One region of the Bacillus halotolerans genome, then DNA from elsewhere that is predicted to be linked to it. Evidence: riboswitches for the same ligand, from Rfam matches in the RefSeq annotation. Region 1 holds a riboswitch; the other holds the start of a gene.

What was found. A riboswitch is a leader RNA that binds a small molecule or an ion and turns the genes downstream of it on or off. The one in region 1 is predicted to bind S-adenosylmethionine.
Region 2: it holds a riboswitch for S-adenosylmethionine, as region 1 does, so the genes downstream of both, metK (methionine adenosyltransferase) here and mtnW (2,3-diketo-5-methylthiopentyl-1-phosphate enolase) in region 1, are expected to answer to the same signal.

What each region holds. Positions count from the first base shown of each region.
Region 1 covers NZ_CP029364.1:546,386-559,088, reverse strand. Annotated here, with positions in the region: gene DIC78_RS02630 (carbon-nitrogen family hydrolase) at 1-437, opposite strand, end outside; gene DIC78_RS02625 (pyridoxal phosphate-dependent aminotransferase) at 531-1,727, shown strand; SAM riboswitch class I at 1,766-1,866, shown strand; gene mtnW (2,3-diketo-5-methylthiopentyl-1-phosphate enolase) at 1,951-3,168, shown strand; gene mtnX (2-hydroxy-3-keto-5-methylthiopentenyl-1-phosphate phosphatase) at 3,165-3,872, shown strand; gene DIC78_RS02610 (methylthioribulose 1-phosphate dehydratase) at 3,830-4,459, shown strand; gene DIC78_RS02605 (1,2-dihydroxy-3-keto-5-methylthiopentene dioxygenase) at 4,475-5,011, shown strand; gene DIC78_RS02600 (YkvA family protein) at 5,052-5,372, opposite strand; gene spo0E (aspartyl-phosphate phosphatase Spo0E) at 5,575-5,832, shown strand; gene DIC78_RS02590 (hypothetical protein) at 5,919-6,350, shown strand; gene DIC78_RS02585 (sporulation kinase KinD) at 6,378-7,898, opposite strand; gene mhqR (MarR family transcriptional regulator MhqR) at 8,091-8,528, shown strand; gene motB (flagellar motor protein MotB) at 8,568-9,353, opposite strand; gene motA (flagellar motor stator protein MotA) at 9,325-10,140, opposite strand; gene clpE (ATP-dependent protease ATP-binding subunit ClpE) at 10,502-12,601, opposite strand.
Region 2 covers NZ_CP029364.1:3,161,538-3,180,006, forward strand. Annotated here, with positions in the region: gene DIC78_RS16275 (ABC transporter substrate-binding protein) at 1-391, opposite strand, end outside; gene DIC78_RS16280 (alpha/beta hydrolase family protein) at 541-1,314, shown strand; gene DIC78_RS16285 (DUF2584 domain-containing protein) at 1,366-1,608, shown strand; gene pckA (phosphoenolpyruvate carboxykinase (ATP)) at 1,648-3,231, opposite strand; SAM riboswitch class I at 3,429-3,568, shown strand; gene metK (methionine adenosyltransferase) at 3,737-4,939, shown strand; gene asnB (asparagine synthase (glutamine-hydrolyzing)) at 5,089-6,987, shown strand; gene alaP (alanine permease AlaP) at 7,124-8,515, shown strand; gene DIC78_RS16310 (gamma carbonic anhydrase) at 8,777-9,286, opposite strand; gene DIC78_RS16315 (alpha/beta hydrolase) at 9,337-10,116, shown strand; gene tbcS (tetraprenyl-beta-curcumene synthase) at 10,135-11,238, shown strand; gene mnmM (tRNA 5-(aminomethyl)-2-thiouridylate-methyltransferase MnmM) at 11,228-11,812, opposite strand; gene mnmL (tRNA modification radical SAM protein MnmL/YtqA) at 11,809-12,777, opposite strand; gene DIC78_RS16335 (YtzC family protein) at 12,939-13,211, shown strand; gene DIC78_RS16340 (hypothetical protein) at 13,367-13,504, shown strand; gene ytrA (GntR family transcriptional regulator YtrA) at 13,538-13,930, shown strand; gene ytrB (ABC transporter ATP-binding protein YtrB) at 13,923-14,801, shown strand; gene DIC78_RS16355 (ABC transporter permease subunit) at 14,795-15,781, shown strand; gene ytrD (ABC transporter permease YtrD) at 15,813-16,790, shown strand; gene ytrE (ABC transporter ATP-binding protein YtrE) at 16,805-17,500, shown strand; gene ytrF (ABC transporter permease YtrF) at 17,490-18,469, shown strand, end outside.

The sequences.
Region 1 (12,703 bases):
TAACAGATCAGTCCTGAGCTTTTGACGCCTTCAAGCTCGAAGTATCCGTCCTCGGAACCGGCTGATAAATACTCATGCTCATCCATCAGCTGAAAAAGATGGGCTTTGCTGTACTCTTTAATGATTCGTCCTTCCTTATCTGCGATGAACATTGTATTATAAACATCAGAACCCTTTCTGACAGCAACAGATCCTGCGACAATATGAACCCCGTGTTTTTTTGCGGTTTTTTGCAGCCAGCTTTGAGCAGTGAGCCCGTCTTCATCAGCAAGCTGATCAAGTTTGGCAAGGTCGTAACCAGTCGTCCATAATTCAGGGAGAACAAGAACGTCAGCATATTTACTCTCTTTTTCAATTAAAGATTCAGCCTTTTTTATATTTTCTGAAGGTTTTCCGTATGAAATATCAAATTGAAGACAAGATATGGTCCATTTCATTTTTTAACACCCCATATTTTTCTTTACTTTTTTCATTTAACCATATATGATACTGGACTATCATTTCAAGATTTTTTTAGAAGGTGAAAACAGATGAAATTTGAACATTCTCAAGTGCTGCAGGAACTGCCTAAACAATTCTTTGCTTCTCTTGTGCAGAAAGTGAACCTAAAGCTGAAGGAAGGACATGATGTCATCAATTTGGGGCAGGGGAATCCGGATCAGCCGACGCCCGAGCATATTGTTGAGGAAATGAAGCGAGCCGTTGCTCAGCCTGAAAATCATAAATACTCCTCATTTCGAGGTTCGCACAGTCTTAAATCAGCAGCGGCTGCATTTTATAAAAGAGAATACGGCGTTGAGCTTGATCCGGAAACTGAAGTAGCCGTATTATTCGGCGGGAAAGCCGGTCTTGTCGAGCTGCCGCAATGCCTGCTAAATCCGGGGGATACGATTTTGGTTCCTGACCCTGGCTATCCAGATTATTGGTCCGGTGTCACGCTTGCGAAAGCGAATATGGAAATGATGCCGCTCACTAAGGAAAATGCGTTTCTTCCTGAATACGCAAGCATTTCCCTTGACGTAAGAGAACAAGCGAAACTGATGTACTTGAATTATCCGAATAATCCGACTGGAGCCGTCGCTACCGCAGAATTTTTTAGAGAAACGGTGAGTTTTGCGAAAGAAAACGAAATCTGTGTGGTCCATGATTTTGCTTACGGTGCAGTGGGCTTTGACGGACACAAGCCTTTAAGCTTTTTGCAGACTGAAGGCGCTAAGGATATCGGAATAGAAATTTACACGCTGTCCAAAACATATAATATGGCGGGCTGGCGGGTCGGTTTTGCAGTTGGTAACGCCTCGGTCATAGAAGCGATCAATCTTTATCAAGACCATATGTTTGTCAGTCTTTTCAAAGCAACCCAGCAGGCTGCCGAGGCGGCACTTTTATCTGAGCAGACATGCGTAGCGGAGCAAAATGCCCGGTATGAAAGCAGGCGCAACGCTTGGATAGCGGCATGCAGGGAAATTGGCTGGGATGTAACAGCGCCTGCGGGTTCATTTTTTGCGTGGCTGCCGGTGCCTGAAGGCTATAGCTCTGAGCAATTCTCAGATCTCTTGCTTGAAAAAGCGAATGTGGCGGTTGCAGCAGGAAACGGCTTTGGTAAATATGGCGAGGGGTATGTCAGAGTGGGGCTCTTAACGAGTGAAGCTAGGCTTAAAGAAGCAGCTCATCGAATTGGCAAACTAAACCTGTTTACCCAAAAAAGCATTGACAAGATTCTTTAACGGTGGGATAATTCAAAATAATTTATAAAATCTATATTTTCTTATCAAGAGCAGGCAGAGGGACGAGCCCGATGAAGCCCGGCAACCGACTTGTAAAGCACGGTGCTAATTCTTGCAGCTGGCGGCTGAGAGATAAGATTCGGACGAGAAACGAAACCTCTTTAGACGCATTGCTGTTTGAAGAGGTTTTTTATATGGGTTAAAAAATGAAAGGAGCTCTGGCATGAGTGAATTATTAGCAACATATCTCCTGACCGAGCCGGGAGCCGACACGGAGAAAAAAGCAGAACAAATCGCAACAGGATTGACGGTGGGCTCTTGGACTGATCTGCCTCTGGTGAAGCAGGAGCAGATGCAAAAGCATAAGGGACGGGTTGTAAAGGTCGAGGAGAGAGAGGGACATCTTGCATCAGGAAAACAAGCGGTTATCACAATTGCCTATCCCGAGGTAAATTTCTCACAGGATATTCCGGCATTGCTGACAACTGTGTTTGGCAAGCTGTCGCTGGACGGAAAAATCAAGTTAATAGATCTCGAATTTTCTGTAGCGTTTAAGCGAACACTTCCGGGCCCGAAGTTTGGCGTATACGGCATCCGGAAGATGCTTGGAGAGTTTGAAAGACCGCTGTTAATGAGCATTTTTAAAGGGGTCATCGGAAGGGACCTGAGTGATATTAAAGAACAGCTCAGGCAGCAGGCGCTAGGCGGGGTTGACTTAATCAAAGACGATGAAATTTTCTTTGAGACGGGTTTAGCACCTTTTGAAACAAGAATTACAGAGGGAAAACAAATTTTGAAAGAAACATACGAGCAGACCGGCCATAAAACGCTGTATGCAGTGAATTTGACTGGTAGAACGGCTGAGCTTAAAGATAAAGCAAGACGCGCTGCTGAATTGGGAGCGGATGCGCTTTTATTGAATGTCTTCGCTTACAGTTTGGACGTCATGCAAAGCCTTGCGGAAGATCCGGACGTATCAATCCCCATTATGGCGCACCCAGCAGTCAGCGGGGCATTTACATCCTCACCGTTGTACGGGTTTTCCCATGCTCTTTTGCTCGGAAAATTAAACCGATATTGCGGCGCTGACTTCAGTCTGTTTCCTTCTCCATATGGTTCAGTTGCGCTTCCTAGAGAAGACGCGCTGGCGATTCATGAAGAATGCGTAAGAGAAGATGCCTTTAACCAGACATTTGCCGTTCCGTCTGCTGGTATTCATCCTGGCATGGTTCCGCTTCTCATGCGTGATTTTGGCATCGATCATATTATTAACGCCGGAGGAGGCATACACGGACATCCAAACGGCGCCCAAGGCGGGGGCAAAGCGTTCAGAGCCATTATTGAGGCGGTTTTGGAGGCGCAGCCGATTGAAGAAAAAGCCGGTCAATGCGAAGATTTGAAGCTTGCGCTTGATAAATGGGGAAAGGCTGAAGCCGTATGACGACTCAAAAACCGTTAATTATATGTGATTTTGATGGAACCATCACGATGAACGACAACATTATAAACATTATGAAAACATTCGCTCCGCCGGAGTGGACGGCGTTAAAAGACGGCGTGCTCTCCAAAACGATGTCGATCCAAGAAGGCGTCGGGCGAATGTTCGGCCTTCTGCCGAGCAGCTTAAAAGAGGAGATTACGAGATTCGTATTAGAAGACGCAAAAATCCGGGACGGCTTTCGGGAATTTGTCGCATTTGTTAACGAGCATGAACTCCCGTTTTATGTCGTAAGCGGGGGGATGGACTTTTTTGTCTATCCGCTGCTTGAAGGAATTGTTGAGAAAGATCATATTTATTGCAACCGTGCGTCATTTGAGAACGAATTCATTCATATTGATTGGCCTCATTCTTGCAAAGGCACATGCACAAATCAATGCGGGTGCTGCAAGCCGACTGTTATGAACGAGCTTTCTGAGCCTGATCAATATATCATCATGATCGGTGACTCCGTTACCGATGTAGAGGCGGCAAAGCTGTCTGATCTTTGCTTTGCAAGGGATTATTTATTAAATGAATGCAAGGAGCATCATCTGAATCATATCCCATACCATGATTTTCACGAAATAAAGAAAGCGATTGAAGATGTAACGGAGGTAAAGAAATGGCTGCAAAACAAGAACGATGGCGCGAGCTTGCCGAAGTAAAACGGGAATTGGCAGAAAGAGATTGGTTTCCGGCGACAAGCGGCAACCTGTCCATCAAGGTTTCTGATGAGCCATTGCAATTTCTCGTAACGGCGAGCGGAAAAGATAAACGAAAAGAAACGGATGAAGACTTCCTGTTGGTGGATCAGAACGGAGAGCCTGCCGAAAGCGGATATCATCTGAAACCGTCAGCAGAAACGCTTTTGCATACACATCTGTACAATAAAACAAATGCCGGATGCTGTCTTCATGTTCATACAGTAAACAATAACGTCATCTCAGAGCTGTATGGAGATCAAAATCAAATCACTTTTAAAGGCCAAGAAATTATAAAAGCGCTGGGCATGTGGGAAGAGAATGCAGAAGTGTCCATTCCAATTATAGAAAATCCGGCTCATATTCCGACTCTCGCAGCGCTTTTCGCGGATCAGGTTACTGGAGATTCAGGAGCTGTCCTAATCCGGAACCATGGCATTACTGCTTGGGGAAGAACGGCATTTGAAGCGAAAAGAGTGCTTGAAGCATATGAATTTTTATTCAGCTATCATTTAAAGCTGAAAACACTCCAGCATCAGCTGGTTAAATAAAAGGGGGAACCGCAAATGGCAACAATTCGAATTCATGATGAGGCAAATACAACGATTGAAAATCAAGAGGAAGTGGCAAGCTTTCTGGACAGCCAAGAGGTGATCTATGAGCAATGGGATATCGCCAAGCTCCCTGAACAGCTTTCAGAAAAATATGACCTGTCTGAAGAAGAAAAACAGCAAATTCTTGACACCTTCGACGCTGAAATTAAAGATATCTCAGCCCGCCGCGGCTACAAAGCCCAAGATGTTATTTCTTTGTCTGACGCAAATCCGAAACTGGATGAACTGCTTGAAAACTTTAAAAGAGAACATCACCATACAGACGATGAAGTCCGTTTTATTGTAAGCGGACACGGAATTTTCGTCATTCAAGACAAGGACGGCACATTTTTTGATGTCCGTTTAAACCCTGGAGATTTAATCTCGGTACCTGAAAATATCCGCCATTATTTCACGCTTCAAGAGGATCGAAAAGTTGTGGCGGTGCGGATCTTTGTAACATCTGAAGGCTGGGTTCCGATTTATGAAAAAGACAGCGTGAACCAATAAGAAGAAAAAGCCCCGTCCATAAAGGCGGGGCTTTTTTTGCTTATCGTAAACGCCATTCTTCGTATTGGGACATTTCTTTTTTGACCAGCGTCCAAATCAAACCGAGAACGGCAGCATCGTCAAGAATTCCTAAACCGAGCACGATGTCCGGAATCATATCAATCGGCATGATGATATAAAAGATAGCAGCTGTCAGAAGCAACAGTGTTTTAATCTGTGAACGGGGATAGTCACCGTTTCGCCAATCGCGAAGCATTTGACAAAAGATCGTGATATGATTGATTAATTTTTTGCGGGTTTTCCTTTTCAGAATAGCTTTTCCGCCTGCCGCACCGAGCATTATCGCTTTTTTTTTCTTCATTTAGCATTCCTCCTGCCTGCCGGTGTGTTTAAGATGGTCTTCGTCTGGGTATTGTTCTTCTAATCCTATCAATATATCTATTATAAATGAAAAATTAAGTTATTTAATAAAAATATGTTTACAAATAAAGTATAATCTGTAATAATGCACAATAACCCAATCAAACTTGTTTCCTATTTCTTAGCGGCGAGGGGTGAATTGAATGGGCTGTTCTTCTGAACAAGAAAGATTGCTGGTGTCTATTGATGAAAAAAGAAAGTTAATGATAGACGCCGCTAGTAAGCAGGGATTTACAGGGCATGACACAATCAGGCACAGTCAGGAGCTGGATTCTTTAATGAACGAATACCACCAGCTCATGCAAGAAAACGAACATTCCAAAGGAATTCAAGGCCTTGTGAAGAAATTAGGCTTGTGGCCCCGAAGAGACGTCATGCCTGCATATGATGCACATAAATAGCGGCGCTATCTGATGCATATATAAAGAGAGAGCTTTTCAGAAGCGCTCTTTTTTTCTGGGAAAATTTCATACGAAAGAGGGAACTGATGAAAGAACTGGCGGTAGTCATTACTGAAATGATAAACCAATTTCATGATGCTTTTATTTCGATATGCGGGATGCTTGGCATTCAATTAACCGACAAAGAAATGCATTTTTGGGTGATTGGAATATTTGGCATCTTCTTTTTCGCTGTCACTCACGCTGTATTTACATGGCTTTCTAAATGGAGCTTGACGGCTTTGTCCTTTATCTATACCGTAACGATCATCATTGTTATCGTATTTGCAATTGAGATTCAGCAAAAAGTGACCGGACGGGGAAATATGGAGTTTTTAGATGCGACGGAAGGGTTAAAAGGCTTTTTGGTGTTCTTTTTCATCTTTTTGCTTTTGAAAATGCTTTTGCGTTTGATTCGATTCTTCTTTTCAGGAGGAGCTGTAAGCAAGGAGAATGAAAATACCCGTTCACGAAAATAAATAAGCCCTCCTGAGACTGTCAGGGGGCTAGGAAGAGGAGACGGGGAGGGTAATGGTAACCTCGGTTCCTCTTCGTACTTCACTTTCTATATGAATGGAACCTCCGTACATCAGCACGATCCGTTTACATACGACTAACCCGAGGCCGGTTCCTTTTTCTTTAGAAGTGACAAATGGAAGAAAGATATGATCCAGCATTTCCTGTGATATCCCTTCACCGTTATCCATCACTTTTATAATGGCCTTTTTATCAACTGCTCCTAAGGAAATTGTGAGTTTGCCGCCTTCCGGCATAGACTCAAGGCCATTTTTCGCAACATTCAAAATGACTTGTTTAATATGATCTTTTGTACATTTTACTTTTAGAGGTTTATCAGTTAAAAATGTTAACTCTACCTCCACATTATATAAATTTCCTTCAGAATAGATGATCGGCATAATTTCTCCGATAATATCCTGAAGCGAGTTAAGCTCCCATTTCTCAGCTGTCGGTTTTCCGAGAACTAAAAACTCACTCACAATTTGATTGATACGTTTAATCTCCTGGTCGATAATTGAAAAATACAGCTGGTCTTCTTCACCTTTATATTTCTTTTGCAGCAGCTGAATAAAACCGCTTATGCCGGTGAGCGGATTGCGGATTTCGTGAGCCGTGCTGGCAGCAAGCGTTCCGATCAGCTCTAATTTTTGCTGCTCATTTTCCGTGCGCTCCAGCTGGGTCCGCCGCTTCAGCAAATAATAAAGTACTAGAATAAAAAGAATATTCAGCAAGACTATAATACAGGAAAGAGGAAGCACAAGGCTTTTACTCAGCTCCTCTATTGTGACAGGATTCGGATATACTTTCATATTCCAGCTGATATCATCAAGATAACCGCTGACAGGTTTTTGATCTCTTGCGTGAGAAGCCTGTCCGCTTGAGAAAATCATTTTGTTATTTTCGTTCACAACCTCAATATAGACATCAGGGCTCAGCAAGTTAATCAGGTTTTGCAGATAGTCAATTTGTATAGCTGCCACAAGATAATCTGTGACATTTTTCTTTTCATCCAGCACGGGAACACAAATTGTAAAAATCGGCTGGCCTGTGATCCTGCTTGAATAGCTGTCTGTAATGACAGTCTTTTTTGTTTTTTTCGCTTTTGTAAAAAAGGATCTGTCGGCCAGATTGACTTTAGTTTTTAATTCTGTTGCGCTGGCAGTGACATCTCCTTTAGCATTGAGAAAATAAAGACCGGAAAACCTTGGTTCGGAATCAAACGTTTTTTCCAAAACAGTTTTCATTTTATTCATATCTATCGGTCTGTCGATAGCGATAGACAAGGACGTCATTCTCGCTTTTGTTTCCCCGATTAAATAATTTATTTTGTTGCGGTGAAGGTTCAGCATAACACTGGCTTCTTGCTTATGTTCTGCAGCTATTGTTTCTTTTTCTTTTTCATAGACGAAAAAGCTTATGACGAGTGCCGGAATCACTACTAGTGCAATATAAAGCTTAATTCTCCCGCAGGCGCCTTTTAGTATTTTCAATTTGCATCGCTCCAACATACACCTGATTAGAGGTATTATATCATTGTTTCTTCTTGTTTAATAAGAAAAAATAACCAAAATAATTAAGAAAAATATGTTGTTCACATGAATAATAAAAAAGAAGAGAAATATTGGAAAGATTTTTATTGACATTTCGGTATTTGTTTATTAATGTTTCTCTGTAACGGTTTCTAAAAGGATGATTGAGATATGACAGAAAAATCACTGAAGTTATTTATCGTGCTGTCACGCGCGTATAGGTCTATTAATGATCATATGAATAAGCATATTCATAAGCATGGACTGAATCCTACTGAATTTGCTGTGCTGGAGCTGTTATATCATAAAGGTGATCAGCCGCTGCAGCAGATAGGGGATAAAATTCTCTTGGCCAGCGGGAGCATCACCTACGTCGTAGATAAGCTTGAGCAAAAAGAGCTCCTTATTCGGAAAGCGTCGCCTACAGACAGACGAGTAACATTTGCACAAATTACCGAAAAAGGCATCGGTCTTTTGGATGATATTTTCCCTGATCATGCAGCTGAAATTGATGAAATGATCAGCGTATTAAGCGAAGAAGAAGTTGAAATGTGCACTGAAATGTTAAAAAGAGTAGGATTAAACGCAAAACAGTTTCATAATAAGTAAAAAAAGGAAGCCTTGTGATAGATCAGGCTTCCTTTTTTACTATTTTTCATTTGTTTCCGCTGCGCCTCTTGGCAAGATGAGAACCTCAACCCGCCTGTTTTTGCTTCGGCCTTCCGCAGTTTTGTTGGAGGCCACCGGTTTATACTCACCATAGCCTTTGGCACTGAACACTTTGGCATCAAGCTTAGGGTTCTCAATCAGAAGCCCCATGAAGTTTACGGCTCTCATCACACTTAAATGCCAGTTTGACTGAAATTCTGAATTTCTAATCGGCATATTGTCTGTATGTCCGCTGATAATGATGTTTCTTGGCGGATTAATCACAAGAAGGTTTGAAATCTCTTTTGCAAGCGGAATGTCTTCCTGGCGGATGGTCGCTTTTCCTGAATCAAAGAAGATGCTGTCTTTAATCGTGATCAGCAGGCCTTCCTTAGTCATCTTTGTTTCCAGCTGATGCTCCAGCTTTTTATTTTTAATGAACTTTTCCACCTGGCTCTGCACATTTTTAAGTTCTTCTTGATCAGCTGCTTTTTCCTTTTCTTTCTTGTTTTCCTTTTTCTCTTCTTTTTCCTTTTCCACTTCGTCGATTCCGTCTGACTCATTTTTAGGAGGGGTGACGCTGGAATAATCCAATACGCCGGTCCCGCCTGTAAAGACTTCATTAAATGATTTTGAAAGCATTTGAAATTTAGCTGCGTCAATCGAGCTGCTCGCGTACAGCACAATAAACAATGCTAGGAGAAGGGTAAGGATATCGGCGTAAGGAACCAGCCATGATTCATCAACGTGCTCGTCCTCATGCTTCTTCTTCTTTTTTCTCGCCATTTTGCGCCTCTCCTTCTCGTTCTGCAAATTTCAAACGGTCCTTCGCAGGAAGGTACATTAAAAGTTTCTGCTCGATCACTTTCGGTGCCTGTCCTTCTAAAACGGACAGGACGCCTTCAATCATAATTTCACGGAGCTTGACTTCCTGTTTTGACTTGCGTTTTAATTTGTTTGCAAAAGGATGCCATAATACATATCCCGTAAAGATACCGAGAAGGGTGGCTACAAAGGCTGCACTGATGGCGTGACCAAGCTCATCTGTATTGTCCATATGAGAAAGTGCGGCGATCAGTCCGATAACAGCACCGAGCACCCCAAGTGTCGGCGCGTAAGTTCCCGCCTGTGTAAAAATAGCGGCTCCGGCCTGGTGTCTTTCCTCCATCGCTTCAACTTCTTCAGTCATGATATCTCTGATAAATTCTGCGCTTTGCCCGTCAACAGCCATGCTGAGACCGTTTTTCAGAAACGCGTCATCTACATTTTCAATACTTGCTTCCAAAGCCAGCAGGCCTTCACGGCGTGCAAGCTGAGCCCATTCAGAGAACATAGGAATGAGTTCTTCTATTGTCAGCTGTTTGTTTTCTTTAAATAGCACACGGAACAGCACAGGCACTTTTTTGATTTCTTTCGTTGGGAACGCAATGACTACCGCTGATATCGTTCCGGCGATGATAATTAAAATGGCAGCGGGATTTGCAAGAGCAGCGAAACTGACGCCTTTCAGAACCATTCCCACACTCAATGCAACAAAAGCAAGAATAATACCGATAATCGAAGTTTTATCCATAATTTTCACCAAATCCTTTTTTACTAGCTTGTCTATGGTTAATATCGGTATCAGTGTCTGGAACTTTAGGGACATTGTGAAATTGTTCATGAAATATTCAAGGAAGATACATAGAAGGGAGAAATAAACAAACGCAGGCTTTTCAGCAGGGGAAAGGCCGCGGGTTTTGACGTGCGTATCTGATTCTCTAAAGTGCTTTCGTATAACAATAGAAATAAATATTCATCATGTTCCATCCCTCTTTATGAAAAGTGTAAAGAAAGAAGGAGATGAGCGCTTCAGGGGATGGAATGACATGTTCTCGGACGAGAGAAGGATTTCACATAAAAAGCGGCTTCCCTGAAAAGGAAGCCACTGATTTTTATTTTGCCTGAACTTTGATGTTATCATTTTCTACTGTGACGTGAAAACTTGCAATCTCGTTATTGTCAAGCAGCAGATCAGTCATTTCGTCCTCAACCCATTCCTGGATCGTTCTTCTGAGCGGGCGCGCACCGAATGAAGGATGGTAACCCAGCTCAGCGATTTTTTCTTTCGCTTCATCTGAAACACTCAAGCTGATGCCTCGTTCTGCCAATGTTTCTTCCAATTCTCCAAGAAGAAGGCTGACGATTTTGACCAGATGCTCTTTTTCAAGGGAACGGAATTCGATGATGCTGTCAAATCGGTTGAGAAACTCAGGTTTAAAGAACATGCTGAGTGAATCAATTAATGTTTGTTCTTCAATCACGCTGTCTTCTGATTGGAAACCGACTTTCGTTTGTTTTTCACCAGTGCCTGCATTGCTTGTCATAATGATGACGGTGTCTTTAAAGCTTACGGTTCTGCCTTGGCTGTCCGTTAAGCGGCCGTCCTCCATAATTTGCAGGAACATATGCTGAACATCTGGGTGCGCTTTTTCAATCTCATCAAGCAGCACGATGCTGTATGGATTGCGGCGCACTTTTTCCGTTAATTGTCCGGCTTCCTCATGACCGACGTATCCAGGCGGTGAACCAATAATTTTCGATACGGCATGTTTCTCCATGTATTCACTCATATCGAGACGGATAATGGCATCTTTCGTACCGAATAATTCATCCGCCAGGGTTTTAGAAAGCTCTGTTTTCCCTACGCCGGTTGGTCCGACAAAGAGGAAGGAGCCGACTGGTCTGTTTTTTGATTTTAAGCCGGCGCGGCTGCGTCTGACCGCTTTTGCCACTTTTTGAACAGCCGCTTCTTGTCCGATGACGCGTTCGTGAAGCTTTACTTCAAGCTCTTTCATTTTTGTTTGCTCATCTGCCTGCAGTTTTCCCACAGGAATGCCTGTTTTTTGTTCTACGATATCCTGAATGTGCTCAGCTTCCACTGTGACGGCGGAATGTGAAGAAGAGCTGTTCAGTTTTTTCTCCAGTGCGATTTCTTCATCACGGAGTTTTGCTGCCAATTCGTAATTCTCTTCTTCCAGCGCTTTTGTTTTTTCTGCTTCAATTGCAGTCAGCCGTTCAGCTGCATCTTCATCATTCAAATCATCAATTAACAGGTTGGCTTTAGATCCAGCTTCGTCTAATAAATCAATCGCTTTGTCCGGCAGATGTCTGTCCTGAATGTAGCGTGATGATAAAGTGACACAGGCTTTCAGTGCTTCATCGCTGAATGTCACGCCATGGTATGCTTCGTATTTGTCTTTAATTCCTTGCAGAATGCTGATCGCTTGTTCAATTGTAGGCTCCTGCACCATGACAGGCTGAAAACGTCTTTCCAGCGCAGCATCTTTTTCAATTTGGCGGTATTCTTTCAGTGTTGTCGCTCCGATAACCTGCAGCTCGCCTCTGGCAAGAGCGGGTTTGAGAATGTTACCTGCATCCATTGAGCCTTCTGCAGAGCCTGCCCCAACGAGAAGGTGAATTTCATCAATGAAAAGAATGACATTTTTGCGCTCTTTCAGCTCAGTGATCAGCTGTTTCATTCTTTCTTCAAATTGACCTCTGATGCCGGTGTTTGCAACAAGGGATGCGACATCAAGCAAGTAAAGCTCTTTGTTTTTCAATTTATTTGGAACATCGCCTTCAGCGATTTTTAAAGCGAGCCCTTCTGCAATTGCTGTTTTCCCTACACCAGGCTCTCCAATCAGAACCGGATTGTTTTTGTTGCGGCGGTTAAGAATCTCGATCACACGCGCAACTTCTTCATCACGGCCGATGACGGGATCAATCAGACCGGCTTTTGCGCCGTTTGTAATATTTTGCGCCAGTTCATCAAGCAATCCTTTTTTCTCGCTTTGCTTAGCTGCGCTTTGTTCTTTCGGCTGGAATGCTTGTTCAAACGGTAAACCGAAAGATTGAGGACCCATGCTCATTGAAGGTTTACGGGTCAGTTCGTGATAGCAAGTTTCACATAAAACCATTTGTTTATGAACGGAATTTATTTGCATGTTAAGGCGAATCGTCGCCTCGTTTTGATGACAGTGTTGACAACGCATTTGCCAAAACCTCCTTATAAAATTTGATCATCTTTGACCAATTGGTTTAGAAAAAAGGCCGATTCCTTTGACCTTCTTTGACTATTAGTATACGCCAGATTC
Region 2 (18,469 bases), 1.5 Mb from region 1:
CCCAGCTGAAATTTTCGGCATCTTCTCTTGCGACAAGGAACGTTCCGTCTGTCTGAGTCAGCTGTGCGAAGTTAATGACAGGGTCTTTAGCCCCTTGCGATTCGACATAAATGGATGTTTCTGATCCGACAAGAGCAATGTCCGAGCCGTTTGAAAGAAGCAAAGTCATCGTTTTATCACCGCCCCAGGTCGTATTGACGTCGACATCAAGGCCTTCATCCTTGAAAAATCCTTTAGATTCTGCAACATATAAAGGTGCATAAAAAATGGAATGGGTCACTTCGGCTACTTTTACTTTCGTGAGTGTAGCTTCCTGCTTGCAAGCGCTCAGGGCAATGGTGAGAAACACACTGCAAACGCAGAAACAGCCCAGCCTTAACCATTTGTTCACATGACAACCTCCTTATTTAGCATCAAGTTAATATCCTTTTTTGCTTTACATATCGTATGATGGGTATAAAAATGTGTGAATGCCTAATCCGGGTTACAGGATTTATTTTTAAAGGCAGGAAAGAATAAAGAAAAAAGGAGGCGGGAGCATTGATTGTTGAGAAAAGAAGATTTCCGTCGCCGAGCCGGCATGTGCGTTTGTTTACCATCTGCTACCTTTCAAATGGCTTAAAAGTGAAAGGGCTGCTGGCGGAGCCGGCGGCACCTGGGCAATATGACGGATTTTTATATTTGCGCGGCGGTATTAAAAGTGTTGGAATGGTCAGACCGGGCCGAATTATCCAGTTTGCGTCCCAAGGATTTGTTGTATTTGCCCCCTTTTACAGAGGGAACCAGGGAGGGGAGGGCAACGAGGATTTTGCAGGAGAAGACAGAGAGGATGCTTTTTCCGCTTTTCGCCTGCTCCAGCAGCATCCGCAAGTGAAAAAGAACAGAATTCATATTTTCGGTTTCTCCAGAGGCGGCATAATGGGAATGCTTACTGCGATTGAAATGGGACGACATGCGGCTTCATTCGTTTCGTGGGGAGGCGTCAGTGATATGATTCTTACATATGAAGAGCGGCAGGATTTACGAAGAATGATGAAAAGAGTGATTGGGGGAACGCCGAAAAAGGTGCCTGACGAATACAAATGGCGAACGCCTTTTGACCAAGTGAACAAAATTGAGGCACCCGTTTTATTAATTCACGGAGAAAAAGATCAAAACGTTTCCATTCAGCATTCGTATTTATTTGAGGAGAAATTAAAACAGCTGCACAAGCCTGTAGAGACGTGGTACTACAGTACCTTCACACATTATTTTCCGCCGAAGGAAAACCGGCGTATTGTGCGGCAGCTCACGCAGTGGATGAAAAACCGCTGACGGTGAAATATGTTATGATATAGAAAAAAGAGAACGAAAGGGGATTTCAATTTGGGAATGCCTGTTGAATTTAATACATTGATTGTGACAAAAGGAAAAGAAGTTCGCATAGATGAAAATATATTCAGATTAGAGAAAGACGGGTATCGCATTTATCCAATGGAGATTCCGATGGATGTCAGCAAAACAAAGTTTGGTGAAAAGTCAGGCACAGCCGAAGTGCAGAAGCTTGAATGGACAGACGGGCGGACAATCATTACGTACAAGCTGACTTCTTTGCATACAGTCAATTAAAACAAGCCAAGAGCTTAATTGCTCTTGGCTTTTGCTTTTTTAAATGAGAGGCCCGCCTGCTTGCGCGATGGCATCTGTATTTGTGAACTTTTTGAAGTTTTCTTTGAATTCGTTTGCCAGATACACAGCCTTTTCTCTGTATTCCTCTTTGTTATTCCACGTGTTTTCCGGCTGTAGGATATGATCGGGAACACCCGGAACATGAACCGGGATGTGCAAGCCGAAAATATCGTCAGTGGTCATTTGCACATTTTCTAATTTGCCTTCAATCGCTGCTTTTACCATCGCCCGTGTGTATGAAAGCTTCATGCGTTCGCCTGTGCCGTAGCCGCCGCCGGTCCAGCCGGTATTGACCAAGTAAACGTCTGCGCCGTGTTCGTCGATCTTTTTGCCGAGCATTTCCGCATATACATGGGCCGGGAGCGGAAGGAACGGTGAACCGAAGCATGTGGAGAATGTCGTCTCAGGAGACGTGACGCCGCGTTCGGTTCCAGCTAGTTTACTCGTATAACCGCTTAAGAAGTGGTACATAGCCTGCTCCTTCGTCAGCTTGCTGATTGGCGGCAGAACGCCGAATGCATCAGCCGTCAGAAATACAATCGCTGACGGGTGGCCCGCAATGCTCGGAGAGACAATGTTGTCGATCATATGAATCGGGTAAGCGGCACGTGTGTTTTCTGTATAGAAGGAATCATCGTAATTGGCTTCACGCGTATCTTCATCTACAACAACATTTTCGAGAACGGATCCAAACCGAATCGCTTTAAAAATCTGCGGTTCCTTTTCTTCGCTTAAATGAATGCACTTGGCATAGCATCCGCCTTCGATATTGAAGACACCAGTATCCGACCAGCCGTGTTCATCATCACCGATCAGTTTCCGGTCAGCATCCGCCGAAAGGGTGGTCTTTCCTGTTCCCGACAGGCCGAAGAAAAGCGCGACATCGCCTTTTTCACCGACATTGGCGGAGCAATGCATGGATAAAATATCTCGCTCAGGCAGCAGGAAATTCATGATGGAGAAAATCGATTTTTTCATTTCTCCGGCATACTCCGTTCCGCCGATTAAAATCGTGCGCTTTTCGAAAGAAACAATAATAAAGGTTTCTGAATGTGTGCCGTCTGTTTTTGGGTCCGCTTTGAAATGCGGAGCGGAAAGAATGGTAAACGGCTGTTCGACTGTTTTTTTATCATTGTCTTCAGGACGGATAAACAGCTGTCTGGCAAATAAATTGTGCCATGCAAATTCATTAACGACCGTGATCGGCAGTCTGTATTTTTCATCAGCACCGGCAAATCCTTCGAAAACAAACAGCTCATCACGTTGTTTCAGATAGCTGACAACTTTCGTGTATAGCCGGTCAAATGCTTCCTCGGAAATAGGCTGATTCACCGGACCCCAATCAATCTTACTCTTTGTGCTTGCTTCTTCTACAATAAATTTATCCTTCGGCGAACGTCCCGTGTAAGCGCCTGTGGTCGCCCGGACGGCACCCGTGGATGTCAAAATGCCTTCGTTGCGGGAAAGTACTTTTTCTGTAAGCTGAGCTGCAGATAAATTATGCTGCACATTAGGACTTGTTAATAAGGCTTGCAAATCAGCGGTTAAATCAACTGAGTTCATAAGAAACCTTCCTTTATCATTTTATTTGTGTTTTGCTAATTGTGAATTAGTATAACATATATTTTCAAATAGTCTATACTATTTATCGTTTTTTGTGTGTGCATTTCCATTGTTTTCCGCAATAAAGGCGTCTATTTCTCCTGATTCATATTGACATTGCAAACCCTTTTACGATAAGATATTTCATTGAGCGGATACTCTTATCCCGAGCTGGCGGAGGGACAGGCCCTATGAAGCCCAGCAACCGGTTTCTCTATTATTCATTATGTTTAAATTGTGTGAGACAACCAAGGTGCTAACCTGATGCAAGGTTGAATGATTCCTTGAGCGATAAGAGTGAAAGGCACAAAGACCAAACCCTTTCCTCGAACGGAAAAGGTTTTTTTATTTCATAAATATGCCAATTAACATCTCTAATATAAACGTAACATTGTATAAGAGGGAGCGAGTTCCGTATCATATATATAAGGTCTTTCGGGAGGCCTTGTGCAGGAGGAAGCAAATCATGAGTAAAAATCGTCGTTTATTTACATCAGAATCTGTTACGGAGGGGCATCCGGATAAAATCTGTGATCAGATTTCTGACAGCATTTTAGATGAAATTTTAAAGAAAGACCCTAACGCGCGTGTTGCTTGTGAAACGTCTGTGACAACTGGTTTGGTTCTTGTCAGCGGAGAAATCACAACTTCTACGTATGTTGACATTCCAAAAACGGTTCGTGAAACGATTAAAGAAATCGGATACACACGTGCAAAATACGGATTTGATGCGGAAACTTGTGCGGTTTTAACATCAATTGACGAGCAGTCTGCTGATATTGCGATGGGTGTAGACCAAGCGCTTGAAGCCCGTGAAGGCACAATGAGCGACGAAGAAATTGAAGCAATCGGAGCGGGTGACCAAGGTTTAATGTTCGGTTATGCGTGCAACGAAACGAAAGAGCTTATGCCTCTTCCAATTTCACTTGCTCATAAATTAGCCCGCCGCTTGAGTGAAGTGCGTAAAGAAGATGTTCTTCCTTACCTTCGCCCTGACGGCAAAACACAGGTAACGGTTGAGTATGATGAAAATAACAAACCTGTCCGCATTGACGCGATTGTTATTTCAACCCAGCACCACCCTGAAATTACGCTTGAGCAAATTCAGCGCAACATTAAAGAACATGTCATCAATCCGGTTGTTCCTAAAGAATTAATTGATGAAGAAACAAAATACTTCATTAACCCTACAGGCCGTTTCGTCATTGGAGGACCTCAAGGGGATGCGGGGCTTACAGGACGTAAAATCATCGTTGATACGTACGGCGGCTACGCACGTCACGGCGGCGGCGCGTTCTCTGGTAAAGATGCGACGAAAGTAGACCGTTCAGCTGCTTATGCTGCAAGATACGTTGCGAAAAACATCGTTGCGGCTGAGCTTGCAGATTCTTGCGAAGTGCAGCTTGCTTACGCGATCGGTGTTGCACAGCCTGTGTCTATCTCAATCAACACATTCGGTTCCGGAAAAGCTTCGGAGGAAAAACTGATTGAAGTTGTGCGCGATAACTTTGATTTACGACCTGCCGGCATTATCAAAATGCTTGATTTACGCCGGCCGATCTACAAACAGACTGCCGCGTACGGCCACTTTGGACGCCACGATGTTGACCTTCCGTGGGAGCGTACAGACAAAGCGGAACAGCTGCGTAAAGAAGCGTTAGGAGAATAATTTTATAGCCGCTTACTGGTTAAGCGGCTTTCCCTTTTTTATCGATGTATCCATGTTTATTTTTTTACATAACTGTGAAACCAAACACTGTTCACAGCGTCTATAAATAGGGGTTCAATGATGACAATTTTAAATATGGAGGCAATACTATGTGTGGATTTGTCGGGGTTTTTAACAAGCATCCGTTAACTCAAACCGCTGATCAAGAAGAACTAATCAAACAAATGAACCAAATGATCGTTCACCGCGGTCCTGACAGTGACGGATATTACCATGATGAGCACGTTGGATTCGGATTCAGACGGCTCAGCATTATTGATGTGGAGAATGGCGGACAGCCTTTATCATATGAAGATGAAAAATATTGGATTATTTTTAACGGGGAAATCTATAACTATATCGAACTGAGAGAAGAGCTTGAAGCAAAGGGATATACTTTCAACACAGATTCTGACACAGAGGTTCTTCTTGCGACTTACCGTCACTATAAAGAAGAAGCGGCTTCCAAGCTGCGCGGCATGTTTGCCTTTCTGATTTGGAATAAAAACGATCATGTTCTTTATGGAGCAAGAGATCCATTCGGCATTAAGCCGTTGTATTACACAACGATCAATGATCAGGTTTATTTTGCCTCAGAGAGAAAAAGTTTAATGGCAGCCCAAAATGATATTGAAATAGATAAAGAAGCATTACAGCAGTATATGTCTTTCCAATTCGTTCCTGAGCCAAGTACGCTTGATATTGATGTGAAAAAAGTAGAGCCGGGTTCTCAGTTTACAATCCGTCCTGACGGTGATATCACATTCAAAACGTATTTCAAGGCGCGCTTCCAGCCTGTTCAGACGGAAGAAGATAAACTTGTCAAAGAAGTCAGAGACGCTATCTATGACTCTGTAAACGTTCATATGAGAAGTGATGTGCCTGTCGGTTCATTCCTATCAGGCGGAATCGATTCTTCGTTTATTGTATCCGTTGCGAAAGAATTTCATCCAAACCTGAAAACATTTTCTGTCGGATTTGAACAGCAGGGCTTCAGTGAAGTTGATGTAGCGAAAGAAACTGCCGCTGCACTGGGCATTGAAAATATAAGCAAAGTCATTTCACCTGAAGAATACATGAACGAGCTTCCTAAAATCGTATGGCACTTTGATGATCCGCTTGCAGACCCGGCTGCGATTCCGTTGTATTTCGTGGCGAAAGAAGCAAAAAAACACGTAACGGTTGCGTTATCTGGCGAAGGTGCGGACGAGCTGTTCGGCGGATACAACATCTACCGTGAACCGCTTTCTCTTAAACCGTTTGAACGCATTCCGTCCGGCTTGAAAAAGATGCTTCTGCACGTAGCGGCCGTTATGCCTGAGGGAATGAGAGGAAAGAGCCTGCTTGAGCGCGGCTGCACTCCGCTTCCGGAGCGTTATATCGGCAACGCGAAGATCTTTGAAGAATCCGTGAAGAAACAGCTGCTGAAGCACTATGATCCGAGCCTTTCGTATCGTGATGTGACGAAGCCTTACTTTACAGAAAGCAGCTCATACAGCGATATTAACAAAATGCAGTATGTCGATATCCACACTTGGATGCGAGGCGACATTTTGCTAAAAGCGGATAAAATGACGATGGCGAATTCTTTGGAATTGCGTGTGCCATTCCTTGATAAAGTCGTATTTGACGTTGCGTCTAAAATTCCTGATGAATTGAAAACAAAGAACGGTACGACAAAGTATCTCCTTCGCAAAGCTGCTGAAGGCATTGTGCCGGATCATGTATTGAACCGCAAAAAGCTCGGTTTCCCTGTACCGATCCGTCATTGGCTGAAAAACGAAATGAACGAATGGGTGCGCAGCATTATTCAGGAAAGCCAAACGGACGCTTATATCCATAAGGATTACGTTCTTCAGCTTCTTGAAGACCATTGTGCCGACAAGGCTGATAACAGCCGTAAAATTTGGACAGTGCTCATCTTTATGATCTGGCACAGCATCAATATCGAAAAACGGTATATGCCTGAAGAGCTGAGCCATCAGCCTAAAGAAGTCATCTTTGTCTAACAGATAAGGCTTTCGATTCGTCGAAAGCCTTGTTATTATACCAGTATTTCTCCATCATCATTGATTACCCTGCACATTCGTGTGAAATATTCAGAAAAATGATGTAATGATATTTTTTTCTAGGGGAGAAGGGAACATGCAAAAACAAAAACAAGAATTGCATCGCGGTCTGGAAGAAAGGCATATTTCTTTGATGTCTTTAGGGGCTGCCATAGGAGTGGGACTTTTCCTTGGCTCCGCATCAGCTATTCAATTAGCAGGGCCGGGTATTTTGGTGGCATATGCCTGCAGCGGCCTGGTTATGTTTTTTATAATGAGGGCGCTTGGGGAAATGGCGATTCAAAAGCCGGTCGCGGGCTCCTTCAGCAGGTATGCGCGTGACTACTTAGGTCCGCTCGCAGGTTACTTAACCGGGTGGAATTACTGGTTCTTATGGGTTGTAACCTGTATGGCGGAAATCACCGCTGTCGGAATTTATATGGGATACTGGTTTCCGGATGTGCCCAATTGGATTTGGGCATTGTCGGCGCTGGTGATTATGACTGGTGTTAATTTCCTCGCCGTAAAGGCGTATGGAGAGCTGGAGTTTTGGTTCGCATTGATTAAAATTGTCGCGATCCTTTCTATGATTGCTGTCGGTTTATTAATGATCATTACAGGAGTCGGCAATGGAGGCATTGCGACTGGCATCAGCAACTTGTGGAGCAACGGCGGATTTTTTCCTCATGGAATAAAAGGGGTTTTATTGTCACTTCAAATGGTGATGTTCGCGTATTTAGGCATAGAGATGATAGGGGTGACTGCCGGCGAAGTCAAAAACCCGCAAAAATCATTAGCGAAAGCAATTGATACGGTATTTTGGCGTATCTTGATTTTTTACGTCGGTGCTTTATTTGTTATCATGTCCATTTATCCGTGGCAGGAAATCGGATCGCAAGGAAGCCCTTTTGTACTCACGTTTGAAAAAGTGGGGATTCCATATGCGGCAGGCATCATTAACTTTGTCGTTCTGACGGCAGCGTTGTCTTCTTGCAACAGCGGCATATTCAGCACCGGACGTATGCTCTTTAACCTAGCGGAGCAGAGCGAGGCGCCAAAAGCATACGGTAAGCTGACCAAAGGCGGCATTCCGGGTAAGGCCGTACTGGCTTCTGCGGGTGCATTATTAGTCGGTGTGCTGTTAAACTATGTCGTGCCTGCGAAGGTATTTACTTGGGTCACAAGCATTGCGACGTTCGGGGCGATTTGGACATGGGCGATCATCTTGCTTTCTCAGATCAAATATCGTAAAGGCATGCAGCCAAAGGATCAAAAGCAATTAAAATATAAAATGCCTTTTTACCCATTCACGTCATATTTATCTTTGGCCTTTTTAGCATTTGTCATTATCCTGATGGCTTATAGCCCGGAAACAAGAGTCGCCGTAATTGTCGGTCCGATTTGGTTTCTGATTTTGATAGCCGTTTATTATGGCAAAGGCTTTCATAAGAAAAACGCAGCTGTGTCAACTGAACAACAGATCAGCTGACAAAAAGAGCTCCCGGAGGGCTCTTTTTTGTTTAAGTAAAGCTGCTCGTAGAGAGCAGAGAATAGGAATATGTTTTTTGCAGAGACTGCTTACAGTGGCGTCTTGTTTTTTATGATAAGATAAAAGTCACATGTTCATTTTTACATGTGAACGTTTTATGGAAAATTAAAAACCCGAACTGCATTTGGTTCGGGTCAGCGAAGGTTATCGCTTAAATAATATTTTGAAAAATGGTAAAGTAAAACGAAGATGGTCTTACATTTATTGAAGTGATTTATAATATTGACCCTTTGTTACATATTCAGACCGTATTCTCTGCATGTCTTTTCGGTCTTCATCCGTCAAAGGACGGATGACTTTTGCCGGGCGGCCGAAGGCTAGATGGCCTGGCGGAATGATTTTTCCCGGAGGAACAAGGCTGCCGGCACCGATAAATGCGCCTTCACCGATTTCGGCTCCGTCTAAAATGATTGAACCCATGCCGATTAAGGCGTTCTTGCGGATCACGGCGCTATGGAGTGTAACCTGGTGGCCTATCGTGGCGTCATCTTCAATGAGAAGCGTTCGGTTCGGGCTTTGATGGAGGCAGCTTAAATCCTGGATATTGACTCTGTTACCGATTCTGGTCGGGGCTACATCTCCTCTTATGACAACTGAGAACCAAATGCTGGATTGTTCCCCGATGACCACATCACCGGTAATTGTTGCATTATCGGCTACAAAAGCCGTTGGGTGGATTTCTGGCGTGTATTCCTTATAAGGGTAAATCATATATCTTTCATCCTTCTTTCTCTATTTAATTTTTGTATGAGGTGAACCGCATGTGGACCTGGAAAGCAGACAGACCTGTGGCAGTGATTGTTATGATCCACGGGGCAAGTGAACATCATGGACGGTATAAATGGCTGAGTGAAATGTGGAGATCTTCGGGTTATCACGTTGTAATGGGTGATCTGCCGGGACAAGGGACAACCACCCGGGCCAGGGGGCATATTCACTCATTTCAAGAATACATTGATGAAGTAGATACTTGGATAGATAAAGCGCGAACCTTTGAACTGCCTGTTTTTCTTCTCGGCCACAGCATGGGCGGCCTGATTGCGATTGAATGGTTTAAACAGCAGAGAAACCCCCGCATTACGGGAATTATTTTATCATCACCGTGTCTCGGGCTGCAAATTAAAGTCAATAAAGTGCTTGACCTTGCATCAAAGGGGCTGAATGTCATTGCTCCGTCGCTTAAAGTTGATTCAGGATTATCGATTGATATGGCGACACGCAATGAAGATGTCATCGAAGCAGGCCAGAACGATCCCCTCTTTGTGACGAAGGTTTCTGTCAGATGGTACAGAGAGCTGTTAAAAACTCTTGAGTCTGCCATGGTGCCGACAGAGGCTTTTCTGAGGGTGCCGCTTTTGGTCATGCAGGCCGGAGATGACAAGCTGGTCGATAAAACGAAGGTCATCAAGTGGTTTTCAGGGGTTGCTTCCCACAATAAGTCATATAGGGAATGGGAAGGGCTTTATCATGAAATATTTAATGAACCGGAAAGAGAAGACGTTTTTAAAGCCGCAAGAGCATTTACTGATCAATATATTTGAACTAGGGGGGTGCATGTGTTGACAGTACCGGAACATCCTTTTGGACTGATGGCAAAAGTATATCGTGATATTTTTCCGCTCGTTCATCAAGAGCTGAACATATGGAAGCAAAAATCAGAAGCAATTAAAAACAGTGAATTAAAAGCACAGGCAACCGCAAGTATTCGAGATAAAACGTTTCACTGCGAAGGCGGCGGCATATTGGCCTTATTGTCAGGAAATCATAAGCAGAAATGTGTTGAGTTCATCATCGCATACCAAACGATCAGCGATTACCTGGACAATTTGTGCGACCGCAGCACATCACTTGACCCGGAAGATTTTCGAATGCTTCACACCTCTATGCAGGACGCATTGACAGTGGGAGCTGAACCGCAAAATTATTATCAATTCAGGGACGAGCAGGATGACAGCGGATATTTGCAGGAATTGGTGAAAACGTGCCAGCGAGTCCTCGGTTCTATTGAACACTACGACATGATTAAACCTTATCTGCTTGAGCTTTGCGGCTATTATTGCGATTTGCAGGTGCATAAGCACGTTGTTGAGCATGAGCGTGTCCCGCGCCTTGAAAAGTGGTTTACCCAATATGAATCAGAGCTTCCCGAGATGGAATGGTATGAATTCTCAGCTTGTGCAGGCTCCACGCTGGGCATTTTCTGTCTTGTCGCATATTCGTTTCAGCCCGATTTTACTGAAAGCACCGCAAAAAAAATCCGCAACAGTTATTTTCCTTACATACAAGGTCTTCATATTCTGCTTGATTATTTGATTGACCAGGAGGAGGACTTGCTTGAAGGGGACTTGAATTTCTGCTCGTATTATCAGTCGCATGAAGAAATGATGAATCGGCTGCAGCACTTTATTCAGAAAGCCGATGAACATCTGCACGGCATTCCGCACGAAAACTTCCACCGCTTAATCAACCGCGGCTTGCTGGGTGTCTATTTGTCTGATGATAAAGTGGCGGGCCAAAAGGAAATGGGCCGGCTCGCGAAAAAGCTGATCAAAGCAAGCGGAAAAACCTCCTTTTTCTTTTATATCAACGGCAGAGCCTACAGAAAGTTTCAAAAAATGGCCTGGATGAAAAACTCAAAGAAAAAAGCTCAAATCATTTGCTGATTTGAGCTTTTTTTTCGATAGCAATAATAAACGGCGGGTCATTTTGCTGATTGATAAATCCGTATGTTAAGACACGGGCTGTTTGCTGATCCAAGTCCCGGCAAAAGTCGAGCACGTCGTTTTTTTCAGCTTTGCCTTCCGGGTGGCCGTGATAGACGACCAAAACAATCAGGCCTTCATCTTTCATGATGCTGAGAAGCTGTTCAATTGCTTGAATCGTTGAATTGCCGTTTGTCGTAATCGATTTGTCCCCGCCTGGCAGATAGCCGAGGTTAAACACAGCGGCCGCCACTTTGCCGTGTGTTTCCTGCGGAAGTGATTCAGCAATTTTGTCATGGCTTTTATGAAATAAAGTTGTCCGGTTTTGATAGGTGTCACCGAGCCGCTCCTTCGTATTGGCCACTGCTGATTCTTGTATATCAAATGCGTATACATGGCCGTTTTCACCGATAAGCTCAGCTAAAAACAGGGTGTCGTGCCCGTTCCCCATTGTGGCGTCAACAACGATGTCTCCATCCCCTGCGGCCATTTTTAGCAGCTCTTTACTGTAGGGAAGAATTTTTTTCAGAATCATAAGGCCGATTCCTCCTGAAGACGCTGAAAGAACTTACCTTGGTAGCTGCCGCGGTTTTCAAGTTCTTTATTGATAGCGCCAAGCACTTCCCATTTGTTCACACTCCACATTGGCCCAATCATCAATTCAATCGGCCCGTCACCAGTGATACGGTGTACAATCATTTCTGGCGGGATGATTTCAAGCTGGTCACAGACGAGCTGCACATAATCGTCTTGAGAGAGAAATTCCAGCTTTCCTTTTTCGTATTGCTTCACCATCGGCGTGCCCTTTAGCAGGTGAAGCAAATGGATTTTAATACCCTGGACGTCCAAATCTGCCACTGCTTTTGCCGTTTCCATCATCATATCGCGGTCTTCCAGAGGAAGTCCGTTGATTATATGCGAGCAGACGCGTATGCCGTGTTTTCTTAGCTTATTCACACCTTCAATGTAGCAGTCAAAGTCATGTGCCCGGTTGATCAGAAGAGCTGTGCGTTCGTGAACTGTCTGAAGCCCAAGCTCCACCCAAAGATACGTGCGTTCATTCAGTTCTGCCAAATACTCAACAACGTCATCCGGCAGGCAGTCCGGACGTGTGGCGATTGAAAGGCCGACCACATCATCGAGCGCGAGAACAGACTCGAATTTCTCTCGAAGCACTTCAACCGGAGCATGCGTATTGGTGAAAGCCTGGAAATAAGCGATATATTTCCCGTCCTTCCATTTTTCGTGCATGCGGTTTTTAATGTCGTGGAATTGCGTCATTAAATCATCGGCCCGGTTTCCTGCAAAATCACCGGATCCCGCAGCGCTGCAAAAGGTACAGCCGCCGTGAGCGACAGTGCCGTCCCGGTTCGGGCAGTCGAAGCCGCCGTCAAGCGCTACTTTAAATACCTTATGCCCGAAATGATCTCTGAGATGATAATTTAATGTATGATAGCGTTTTTCCGTATTTGAATAAGGAAAAGGATTGTTCTGAATCACGATTAATGTGCCTCCTTGCGTACAATTGCATCCTAAAATTGTAGCACGCATTTCATATGAGAACAAATGAATATCGACCATAAATTTCTTTATTGAATCATGTCTGATGAGGCTACACTATGGATGATGGATTGTTTCCATTACCAAGAGGAGGGGTTACTGTGGCAACAAGACAATCAGTAGATGAACATCTCCAACAATGTATGCAGGCGTATGATTATGCTGAAGAACAGCTGAAAATCGCTTCTAAACAAGAGCATTATAACGACCAAGAATACAGTGATGCGCAAATGCAGATTGAAAATGCGGTAAATGCCTTGAATAAATTATGGCTGTCATCAAATGATCAGCAGAGAGAACAGCTGTACAGAATGAGACTTCAGCTTCAAGCTTTGCAAAATAATATGATCTTGCAGCACCCTCTTGATGTGTAAGAAACGGACCCTTTTGATAAGGGTCCGTTTTTTTGTAAAAAAAGGATTGACTTTGCACAGTAAAGTATTTATTGTATTAAGTGTACTAATTGAAGTAATACACTATAGACACTGATGAAACAGTCATTTATATATTGAAATTAAGGGAGGCAGTTATGAAACATAAAAAACAAAACAAACGTAACGTGCCAATGCTGATCGCGGCATCTGTGATCGCTTGTTCTTTTTTTCTTGTACTCGTTATGATCGGTTTTGAATGGCAAAAAAGTATAATTGATCAGTTTTATCTATAAAAGGTTCAGATCGTATAGAAAGTAGGGAAGTAAATGATTCAAATCGATCCAAGAAGCTCAACGCCCATTTACGAACAAATTATTCAGCAAATGAAAGAGCTTTGTTTGAAAGGGATCATGAAGCCTGGTGATAAGCTTCCTTCTGTCAGAGAATTGGCGACGATCATTATTGCGAATCCGAATACTGTCAGCAAAGCGTACAAAGAGCTTGAGCGAGAGGGTATTATTGAAACGCTGCGTGGCAGAGGGACCTATATATCGGAAAATGCAAAAACGACACTGGTTGAAGGGAAGATGACGATGATTAAAGAGCAACTCAAACAGCTCATCATCGATGCACATTATGCGGGGGTTGAGCTGGATAAACTGCAAGAATGGATAAAAGAAATCAGCGCTGATGTGAAAGGGGGCAAGAGCGATGATTGAATTAAGACAGCTGTCAAAAACGATTGACGGAAATCAAGTATTAAAAGATGTTTCATTAACAATTAAAAAAGGAGAAATCTTCGGGCTGCTCGGCCGCAATGGGTCAGGCAAAACGACAATGCTTCGCTTAATCCAGCAAATCATTTTCGCCGACAGCGGGACGATTTTGTTTGACGGCGTAGAAATCAAAAAGCATCCGAAGGTCAAACAGAATATCATCTACATGCCTGTTCAAAATCCTTTTTATGATAAGTATACATACAAGCAGCTTGTTGACATCCTAAGAAGAATTTATCCGAAATTTGATGTCACGTACGCGAATGAGCTGATGAACAGATATGAAATTCCGGAAACGAAAAAATACCGCGAGCTGTCGACAGGTTTGAAAAAACAGCTGTCGCTCGTTCTGTCATTTGCGGCGAGACCGGCGCTGATTCTCCTTGATGAGCCCACGGACGGCATTGACGCGGTGACAAGACATGATGTGCTGCAGCTGATGGTTGATGAAGTGGCTGAGCGTGATACGAGCATTCTGATCACCTCCCATCGCCTTGAGGACATTGAACGGATGTGCAACCGAATCGGTTTTCTCGAAGATAACAGACTGACGAATGTGATGGATCTTGATGAGCTAAAAGAAGAATACATCAAAATTCAAATGGCGTTTGATACAGATGTCAATTTGGCTATCAGAGAGCAAAACATTCCGATGCTCGATCAGGCCGGTGTGTTTTACACGGTGCTGATCCCGAAAAGCGATGAGAAGAACAAGAGCTTTTTAAGAGAGCTGAAGCCAAAAGTGTGGAATGAGCTTCCTGTCAACCTAGAAGAAGTATTCATTGCGAAGTTTGGAGGGAAGCGGAGATGGTAGACCGAGGTCTCCTCTATCGAGAGTGGAAGCAGAATCAAGTGGTGATTGTGTTAAGTATTGTGTTTTTGGTGCTGGCAAATCCTTTAACGATTTATCACTCATATTCTTTAAACGAGTCATGCCTAGCACATTCAGATCCAAAACTGTGTGCATTTTTTGTAGATTACCACATAGACAGCATGATTCAAATCAATTGGGTGATAGGGATTATACTGGCAGTATGTTTGGTCGGGCTTGAACGTTCGAGAGGTACGATGGACTTTTTGTTAGGTCTTCCATATAAAAGAAGCCAAATTTTTCAAACGAAATTTTGGCTAGGCGCAGTTGTCCTTGTGCTTTCGCAATTAGTCGGATTTTTATTAGCATGGCTGCTGATTCTTTTCTTAAAACCTGAACAAGTAAACTTTTTTGAACATGGAAGCATCGGTGTTATGATCACCAGCATTATGTTTTACTCATTAGTAATGGCCGCTGGGACGTTAACTGGAAACGCTTTTGCTCAGTTGTTGACAGCTTTTGCAACTTCTGTATTGCCATATTTGATTATCGTTTTGCCTTTTTCAAATATAGAGATTATCTCAGGGATTCAAATTTGGAAAATGTTACCCAATGTTGAATATTACTTCGATTTTGAAAATAATTTGATGGACTTTTCCCCGATTGCTTATGTGGATTCAAGTTGGGTGGCGGAAAGTAAATACTTATTACTAATCCCTGCAGTGATGAGTATTCTCTTTTATTTCATTGGCTATATAAGTTTTATAAAACATCATAATGAGCGTAATGGATACTTTTTCTTATGGAAAACATTAGATCGACCTATCCAAATCCTTGTCATCGTGTTAGGAATCCTGGGTTTTGGTATAGTGGGGCATTCTGCTGGTGAATCCATAGCGGGTTACATTATCGGAATGATTATCGGAGGAATTGTCGGATTTTTGATCAGTTATTTTTCCATCTTTAAAAAAGTAAGACATTAAGATAACGGCTTAAAGTTTGGAGGGAAGTAAAATGCCGGATTCCGGTCTGCTTTATAAGGAGTGGAAACAAAATAAAGTCGCCTTAGTTATCACCATTTTGGTTTTTATACTAGGTAATCCTTTATCGATTTTAAATATGTATCTTACCTATCAAGGCTGTGTTACTGGAAAAGAAAATTGGGTCGGCCCCTGCGTATTCAGCGTTGATTATTTAAACAGCACATTTATCTCAGTATTTTGGATTTGGGGTGTGGTTTTGGCGGTCAGCCAGCTTGGGATTGAACGGAGCAAGGGCTACTTTGACTTTACATTAAGCCTTCCTTATACACGGGGGCAGATATTTAATGCGAAGTTCCTCACCGGCGGAATGGTTATTGTGATACCGCAACTCATAGGTTATGTTTTATCAGTTTTGCTGATTTTGTTTTTGAAGCCTGATCAGGCCGTTTATTTTCACAACTACAGCTTGGGAATGATCATTGTTAGCATGCTGGCTTATTCTTTGGTTATGGCTGGAGGAGCTTTGACAGGCAATATTTTTGCACAGCTGCTGGTCTCATTTACTGTCACCATCTTGCCTTTTTTAGTGATTACCCTTCCTGCGATTAATATGGATATCCTCTTTGGCGGGAGAGCGAGATTTCTAGATTACCCTATACCTGAATGGATGCAGTATATATTTCCGATCACATATGTTATTCCAAACTGGGTTGAAGATTCACCGAATTATTTAGTGATTCCGGCTGTCATGAGCATTATTTTTTACCTCATCGGGTACATCAGCTTCGTCAAACTGTCAAATGAACGAAACGGATATTTCTTTTTGTGGAAAGCATTGGATCGTCCGGTGCAAGTGATCGTCATTATCATTGGCATTTTGGGCTTCGGCTACTTTGGATTTGCTACAAGCGAGAGCTTTGCCGGCTATCTCCTTGGCATGGCTGCAGGTGCCTTGGTTGGTTTCTTCATTAGTTATTTTGCGATTTATAAAAAAATAAAACAGTTGTAAGGGAGAGAGAACATATGATAGATGTTCAGCATATCGACCATTCTTTCACGATCGGAAAAAAGGGCCGTGAGAATGAAGTTCCAGTATTGAAGGATGTCTCATTGAATGTGGCGAAAGGAGAAATCGCCTGTATCGTCGGACGAAGCGGGTCGGGGAAGTCAACGCTTCTGAATTTGATTTCAGGCTACATCTCACCGACAAAAGGGCGTATTGTGATTAACGGAACTGATGTCACGGGCTTTAATGAAAAGGAATGGGCGCAGTTCCGCCTTGAACACTTTGGGTTTATTTTTCAAAGCTTTCAGCTCATCCCGGGCTTAACGACGTATGAAAATGTCGAAATGCCGCTGGCGCTAAAAGGGATCAAACCGTCTGAGCGCAAGAAAAAGGTACAGGACATGCTGAAACGCGTCGGTCTTGAAAACCATGCTGCTCACTATCCTAATGAACTGTCAGGCGGCCAGCAGCAGCGTGTCAGCATTGCGAGAGCGCTGATTTTAAATCCGTCGATTATTTTAGCGGATGAGCCAACGGGAAGCCTTGATTCAGAAACGGAACAGGAAGTGCTGGAATTGATTCAGCAGCTGAACCGTGAGCGGGGCATTACATTTGTGATTATTACTCATGATGATGAAGTAGCTTCAATCGGACACTCAAAATTCCAGCTGCATGACGGTGTGTTAAAAGGAGGTATTACCGTTGAGATTTAAGGATCAGGTTCATTTTATCAGAAGAAATATGAAGAAAAACAGGCTCCGCGTCTTTATGACAATTCTTGCGACAACAATGGCGTGTGCGTTTTTGGTTGTGCTATCGTCTGTAGGATTTGGGATTCAAAAGACAATCACAGATATGACGATGAGCCAGCAAATTGTGACTAAAGTCAGTGTAATGGGCAAGGAAGGGGATAAGCCTATTAAAAAAGCTGATTTAGAGAAGTATGATCATGTAAGGTCAGTTGTAGAAAGAACGCAAGTGTATGAGCCAAACAAAGCAACTTTAGGCAATCGCACAAATGAAAGCTCTAATCTTATCTTTACCAATATGAACGATGAATTAAAGGCCAATATGGAATTAGAAAAAGGAAGAGTCGCAAAGTCGGAAAATGAAATCGTAGTAGGATACGACTTTGCAAAGAGATTATTGACGAAAAAAGAATCTGAAGCATATAACAAAAAAATCGAAGAAGCAAAAGGAAACCCCGAAGATATAGAAGAACCAAAGGGCTACACGAAAGACATCCTGAACAAAACGATCGAATTAAGTGTATCAAAAACAGATCCTAAAACAGGGGATGTTACGAAAACAAAAACATATGACTTTAAAATTGTCGGTATTACAAAAAAACCATCTCAAGATTGGATGGAGGATTCAAACATCTTCATTAGTGATCAGTTCAAGAAGGACTTTTCGGAATTTTTGGACTTCAAGGGCGGGAATGTTGAAAAAAATGTGGGCGTTTTTGCTGATAAATTTGAGAATGTGGAACAGCTGACAAATGATCTAACAGATGACGGATACTATGTCACATCAGTTACTACCGAGCTTGAAGGAGCCAACACCTTCTTCATGGTCTTCAAAATCGGCCTGATCTTTGTCGGATGTATCGCGGTTATCATTTCAGCCATTGGAATATTTAACACGATGACGATGGCGGTTACAGAAAGAACGCAGGAGAT